One region of the Streptomyces sp. NPDC058231 genome, then DNA from elsewhere that is predicted to be linked to it. Evidence: riboswitches for the same ligand, from Rfam matches in the RefSeq annotation. Region 1 holds a riboswitch; each other region holds the start of a gene.
The links. Region 1 has a riboswitch for cyclic di-AMP ahead of ACFVXE_RS31115 (transglycosylase SLT domain-containing protein). Riboswitches for the same ligand answer to the same signal wherever they lie in the genome.
Positions count from the first base shown of each region.

Region 2: another riboswitch for cyclic di-AMP. It lies ahead of ACFVXE_RS09010 (C40 family peptidase); the one in region 1 lies ahead of ACFVXE_RS31115 (transglycosylase SLT domain-containing protein).
Region 3: another riboswitch for cyclic di-AMP. It lies ahead of ACFVXE_RS13965 (NlpC/P60 family protein); the one in region 1 lies ahead of ACFVXE_RS31115 (transglycosylase SLT domain-containing protein).

Region 1 is NZ_JBHVWN010000067.1:3,786-6,026, forward strand. It holds gene ACFVXE_RS31110 (MFS transporter) at 1-279, shown strand, start outside; gene ACFVXE_RS31115 (transglycosylase SLT domain-containing protein) at 421-1,170, opposite strand; cyclic di-AMP (ydaO/yuaA leader) riboswitch at 1,175-1,360, opposite strand.
Region 2 is NZ_JBHVWN010000009.1:20,766-23,006, reverse strand. It holds gene ACFVXE_RS09020 (ATP-dependent Clp protease proteolytic subunit) at 1-20, shown strand, start outside; gene ACFVXE_RS09015 (hypothetical protein) at 28-336, shown strand; cyclic di-AMP (ydaO/yuaA leader) riboswitch at 666-838, shown strand; gene ACFVXE_RS09010 (C40 family peptidase) at 842-1,315, shown strand; gene ACFVXE_RS09005 (ATP-binding protein) at 1,596-2,027, opposite strand; gene ACFVXE_RS09000 (helix-turn-helix domain-containing protein) at 2,229-2,241, shown strand, end outside.
Region 3 is NZ_JBHVWN010000015.1:117,159-119,399, reverse strand. It holds gene pcrA (DNA helicase PcrA) at 1-868, opposite strand, end outside; cyclic di-AMP (ydaO/yuaA leader) riboswitch at 1,126-1,291, shown strand; gene ACFVXE_RS13965 (NlpC/P60 family protein) at 1,290-2,241, shown strand, end outside.

The sequences.
Region 1 (2,241 bases):
GTGTTCGGGGCCGGACTGTCCGGTTGTGTCCCCCAACTGTTCAGCGCCGCGGGTCACGCCGATCGGAACGCCGCCGGGACGAATGTCTCGCGCGTCGCCGGGCTGGGCTACCTGGGCATGCTGGCCGGACCCGCCGCGATCGGGCCGCTGACCCACTTCGTTCCGCTCAACCTGACGTTTCTGCTGCCCCTCGCGTTCTGCGTCGTGGCCGCGTGCACAGCCGGTGTGCTCCGGTCACCACGCGGCGCTCCCGGTCGCCTGGAGGCCGAACCGGCATGACCGACCGGAGAGACCCCGAGTCGGCCGGCAGCCGTCCCGCGGACACTCCTCCCGAGGTGAAGGAGCGGTGACACGCAACGGGCGGTGAAGGACACAGTCCTTCACCGCCCGTTCGTCGAGCGCGACCGACGCCGCTCGGCGTCAGTAGGCCCCGAACACGTTGTCGATCGAGCCGTACTTGGCGGCGGCGTAGTTGCACGCCGCGGTGATGTTGGCGACCGGGTCGTAACTGTCCATCGAGGTACCCGGGACGTGGTAGGCCTGGAACGTCGGATCGATGATCTGCAACAGACCCTTCGACGGCGTTCCGGCGGCGGCGTTCGAGTCCCAGTTGTTGATGGCCCGCGGGTTGCCCGAGGACTCGCGCATGATGTTGCGGTGGATGCCGTCGTAGCTGCCGGGTATGCCGTGCTGAGCCATGACGGCGAGCGACTCCTTGATCCAGCCGTCGAGGTCGTTCGTGTACGTCACGGGCTTCACAACGGTGACGGGGGGCTTGGTGCCGGTCGCCGTGGACCCGCTCTTGGCACCGACGGTCAGTTTCAGGCCCACCGGAATGAGGCTCGGATTCTCTCCGACCGCTGCTCGATTGTCGTTGTACAGCTGCTGCCAGCCGCCACTCACGGAATACGCCTGGGCGATCTTGTAAAGGGTGTCACCCGCGACCACGGAATAGACGGTCGGCTCGGCCTTCGGCGCAGCAATTTCCTTGACGGAAACGGCAGTCGGCACCGCAGCCCTTTGCACGGCGACGGCCCGCGCCGGCGTGGCCGACGCAGCGGTCGCACCGATCAGCGGAAGCACGAGGACGGCTCCGCCCGTGCTCACGGCGATGAATCCGTTCCTCAGTGAACTGGACTTGAAACGACGGTGCTTACCCTTTGCAGGCATGGCGTTTTCCTCTCCGTCGCCTACGAGGTGAGCTGTCGGGTTCAGACTGGAGATGTCTGGCCGCATGAGTGCGACTTCACCCCTATCCGCTCCGGATTCCGGAGCGGCGGCTTGCCTGGGTTCCCCGTTCCTGCCGTATGGGAATGAGGTCGGGTCCCCGGACGGCGGCAGGATTCGGCGTTCCATCCGGATTGCGGCGACCGTAAGCGAGAAACTCGGAATAGAACAAGACCTGAATTCCCGCTTCGCGATTCATTTTCAAGATCGAGTAACGGAAATACCGGCGGTTCAGCCCCGGGCGCGCAGCCAAATTTCTTGGCGCAGAAGGGAACCGAGCGGGGCGCCACGACTCCTCGCAGCTCGAACGTGACTCTCGCCACTCTGCCCGAAAAGGGCGATTCATCCCGTCGCCGCCGGGCGCATATTCCATGCAAAAGCCCCCTTTATAAATAAAGAGGGCGAAATTAATCAATCATCCTTTTAGTTACTTTTGTCCGTATTCTGACTTCGGGTCCTGCCCGGCCGTGGCGACGCCGACCCGCCACGACGACTGTCTGCGCTCCGGTGCGCGCCTGTCCGAAGAAGGCCGGGGTGGGCATGCGGCCCTTGCGGGCCCATGCGGTCTCCTCCCCCGTACGGCTGACAGCCGTGCAGCACGACCCCGCCCCGAGGTCCGAGCGACAGACCCCCGGCGTTCGGTGAGGCGGCGCGCCGGGCTTCCGGGCGGCCATCGACCCACCCGGGTCATTTCATCGACCCGAGGCCGGCCGGCCCTCCAGCGAGGGTGCGAGCAAACGGCGTACGACTCCGAACAGACCGACCGGAATCCGCAGCTCGTCAGTCAAGTCACGCGCCTGCCGGAGGAATTCACCGCGCGGTGCGCAGGGACCGTCGGTCCGGTGCACGATTCCGGCACCCCGTCGACCACGCCCCCTCGTACGGCGCGGTCCCGGCCGGTGAGTGCGTGCTCCGGACCGGACAACCTGCTGAACACGCCCGTTCGCAGCCGTCACGCGTCGGGCCGAGGATGCCCACACGCCGTCAGGTCGCCGAATGCGCCCTCATCGCATG
Region 2 (2,241 bases), on a different contig from region 1:
GGCCGAGCGGCGGGAGGTGAACCGCCGTTGCAGCCACCCCCGTTCCCGCCGCTGCCCGCACTGACGCGCGCCGAGGGCGAGTTCATCGACTGCTATCTGGAAGTCCTCGACCAGCTGGGCCGGATCAACCCCGCCCGCAACAACGACACCTACGGCGCGTTGCGGGCGGCGCAGGCGCTGGCCTCGCGAGCGGGCGCGCTCCGGGACGCGCTCGCGCGCATGCACGAGCGCGGCGAAGCGCAGATCCACGCCACGACGCTGACGCGGGCACTGCGCGTGTTGGACGGGGAACGCCGGGCCGGACGTATCACCATGCCCCCGGACCCGCCGAGTTGATCATATTTATCCGATCGACACGCCCGGCGGGCTGACCAGAATTCCTCGCTCGTTCGGCTCAGGGAATCCCCCGCGAGAGGGACGGCCCGACTTGCGCTTTCGGCGTGGACAGTAAGCGGAATCTTCTGTTCCGCCCCTGGTGCGGGACTCGTCGAGGGCGGCCGCACAACCCCGGAGCACCGCTCTGTCCACCCGAACGGGCCAGTCGTGGGCAGCTTCACAAATGGCTGTTTCATCTCGGAAATCCGGCAGTCGGTGAGTCAAGATCCCTGGGACGACAAGCCCCCGCCACCGCGGCGGGGCGGTCCGGGCGGACGCCGAGTCCTGCCGCCGTCCGGATGCCTGGTCGACAGAAGTGGATCGGCAGGAGTGGAGGACCCGAGCGCAACGGGCCGACCGGACATCCGGTCGTCCCTCGGGGTGAAGCCGCCTTGTGCGGCCGGGCAACTTCGCCAGCCCGAACCCGACAGGTCATCCTTCACAGGCGGCTGACGAAGGGTTGCGCATGACTGCGCAGGTTCATGTCCCGTCTCTGATCTCCCGGGCCGGTACGGCCACGGTTCTGACGCTGGCGGCTGTCGGCGGCACCATGCTGGCCCCGGGTACCGCCGCCGACGCCCAGGCCACCACGCGCGCGACGAAGGCACTCGACGTCGCCGCGTCGAAGGAGGGTTCTCCGTACCGGTACGGAGCCACCGGCCCCCACCGTTTCGACTGTTCGGGTCTGACGCTGTACGCGTTCAAGAAAGCGGGCAAGTGGCTCCCGCGCACGGCCCAGCAGCAGTACAACAAGACCCGTCACATCCTGGCATCGCGGCGGCAGCGCGGCGATCTGGTCTTCTTCCACTCCGGCCGCTACGTGTACCACGTGGGCATCTACGCCGGACGGGGCCGGATCTGGCATTCCCCGAAGACCGGTGCCGTGGTGCGACTGGAGAGGATCTGGACCAACAGCGTCTGGTACGGAAGGGTCCGCTGACCCGCCCCCCTTTCCCCGGGCTCCGCCCTCCACCGCCTTTCCTCGGCGGACCCGTCAGGTCACCGGCGCCACTCCCGGCGCGGCGAGCACCGCGCCGCTGCCGCCCTCGACGGCGCGGGCGATACGCGGCCGGCGCAGCCACGGCGTTCCGGCGGACGGTCTCCGTGGTGCACCGCGGAGACCGGTACGGCGGGGCGGCTGCGGCGCTGTGCGCGCTGCTGCGCAGCGGTTTCGGGCCGACTTCGGCGCAGCGAACCGTCCGGCTACCGGACTCCGGACGTCAGCCCTGGACGGGGACGGTCCACGGGAGCGCGATCCAGACGGTCTTGCCTCCCTCGGCGGTCGGAGTGACCGTGAGCCGGCCGCCGCATTCCTTGGCGAGACAGCGGATGATCACCATGCCCCGGCCGTTGTCCTGCTGTACGGCGGCGGGCGGTCGCTGAGGCCAGCGGGGATGGCTGTCCGTCACACCGAGGTGCAGCTGCTCCTCCCGTTCCAGCCGCAGGTCCACGGTGAAGGTCGGCGACTGGCCGAAGGTGTGCTGGACGGCGTTGGTGGCGAGTTCTGAGACGATGAGCCGGATCGTGTCGGCGGCCTCGGTGTCGCCCGGCAGGCCCCAGCCCGCGAGTACCCGGGCCACATGCCTGCGTGCTGCGGAGACCGATACCGGCTCGCTGGGCAGAGTGACACGTGCTTCTTGTTGGTCTGCCATGGCGAGCCGCCCCTTTCCCGCCCGGGCCGACCAGCGATCGGTCCGGGATGTGCTTCGCGCCAGATTGCCACCGATGCCGCCCCCGTGACGGCGATCCACAAAGATATGCATATATCTGTCGCTCAATGCGGTGAACTCCGGCCCGCAGAGGCATGGACGACGGCACACTTACCCCTCGTCACGAGAGGGAGGGAGGCGCGCATGCAGTACGGCC
Region 3 (2,241 bases), on a different contig from region 1:
GCGCGTGGTTGGTGTCCTGGTACTCGTCGACCAGGACGTGCCGGAAGCGGCGGCGGTAGTGCTCGGCGACATCGGGGAACGCCTGGAGCAGATGGACCGTCGTCATGATGATGTCGTCGAAGTCCAGCGCGTTGGCCTCGCGCAGTCTGGCCTGGTACATCGCGTACGCCTGGGCGAGGGTCTTCTCGAAGCCGTCGGCGGCCTGGCCGGCGAAGGTCTCCTCGTCGATCAGCTCGTTCTTCAGGTTCGAGACCTTGGCCGTGAACGACTTCGGCGGGAACCGCTTCGGGTCGAGGTCCAGATCGCGGCAGACCAGGGCCATCAGCCGCTTGGAGTCGGCGGCGTCGTAGATCGAGAACGACGAGGTGAAGCCGAGCCGCTTCGACTCACGGCGCAGGATCCGCACGCACGCGCTGTGGAACGTCATGACCCACATGGCGTTGGCGCGCGGTCCGACGAGCTGCTCGACGCGCTCCTTCATCTCGCCCGCGGCCTTGTTGGTGAAGGTGATCGCCAGGATCTGGCCGGGGTGCACCCCGCGCTCGGCCAGCAGGTGGGCGATGCGGTGGGTGAGCACCCGGGTCTTCCCGGAACCGGCCCCGGCGACGATGAGCAGCGGTGAGCCGGCGTGCACGACGGCGGCGCGCTGCTCGGTGTTCAGCCCGTCGAGCAGCGCGGCGGCGTCGACGACCGGACGGTGGGCGCCGTCCCGGTAGTACCCGTCCCGCGGCGGCGGAGGTGCGTCGAAGACGCCCGCGAAGAGATCCTCCGGCACCGCTTCGGGTGCGGAGTCCTCGGGGGGCGGCGGGGGCTCTTCCTCCGAGTGCTGGAGGCCGGCCAGGAAACTGTCGTCAAAGAGGCTGCTCATCGCCTCACGAGTCTAGGGCGCCGCACCGACACTCCGCGGCCGCATGGGAAACCGCGGACGGAAGACGCGCACGTACGGAGAGCGCGTGACCGCACCGGGTGAGAAAACCGGGGCGCGGACCGGCCGCGCCGCGTCCGCTCCGCCAAGGTCACGAAAATGTATCGGGCATATCGAACATCAACCTTCACAGCAGCACCACGGTTGGCTAGCGTGCTCGATCGGGCGGCCCGTACCCCCTTGAGGCGATCCACGCCGAGCGGGCCCCCACGCCGAATCCGGACCGCCCTCGCGGGAGTTCGGAACCGGGGACCCACACGCATCACCGGGGTGAATCGGTCCGCGTCCTCCACCGGGACCGTAGGGCAGCCTTCCGTTCCGCCCGAACCCGACAGCTAACCCGGTAGGCGGTCCACGGAAGGAGATGCCGGTTTTGGCATCGCATCGCAAACCGCGCAGCCGGGTACGCACCACCACCCCCGCCGTCGGGCTCACCACGGCCGCGCTGGCAGGTGTGACCCTGCTGTCCACCCAGAGCGCGCTGGCCGCCCCGGCCGCTCCCAGGCCCAGCATCGAGGACGTACAGAAGAAGGTCGACGACCTCTACCGGCAGGCGGGCACCGCGACCCAGCAGTACAACAAGGCGAAGGAGGCCTCCGCCACGCAGCGCGTCAAGGTCGACGCCCTGCTGGAGGACGTGGCCGAACGCGCCGACCGGCTGAACGAGGCGCGCAGGACGCTCGGCAGTTACGCGGCAGCGCAGTACCGCACCGGCTCCATCGCACCGATCGCGACCTTCTTCCTGGCCGACGACCCGCAGTCGTACTTCGACCAGGACCAGCTGATGGCACGGATGACCGCCCGGCAGCAGAAGGCGGTCACCGACTTCGGCACCCAGCAGGCAGCGGCCTCGGGGAAGCGCGCCGAGGCGGTGAAGAGCCTGGAGACGCTCACCGAGTCCCAGGACACGCTGCGCACCAGCAAGCAGGACGTCCAGCGGAAACTGGGCGAGGCCCGCACGCTGCTGACGAAGCTGACCGCCGAGGAGAAGGCGCGGCTCGCGGCGCTGGAGCGCAAGAAGGAGGCGGAGGCCAGGCGCAAGGCCGCGGAGCTGGCCCGGCAGCAGGCCGCCGCGAAGGCCGAGGCGCCGACGGAGGCCGCCGGAGGCGCCGGGACCGGTTCCGGCAGCAGCGCCACCACGAAGGCCGAGAAGGTCCTCGCCTTCGCGCGCGCCCAGATCGGCAAGCCTTACGTCTGGGGCGCGACCGGCCCGTCCTCGTACGACTGCTCCGGGCTGACCCAGGCCGCCTGGAAGGCGGCGGGCGTCGACATCCCCCGGACCACCTGGGACCAGGTGGAGATCGGTACCCGGATAG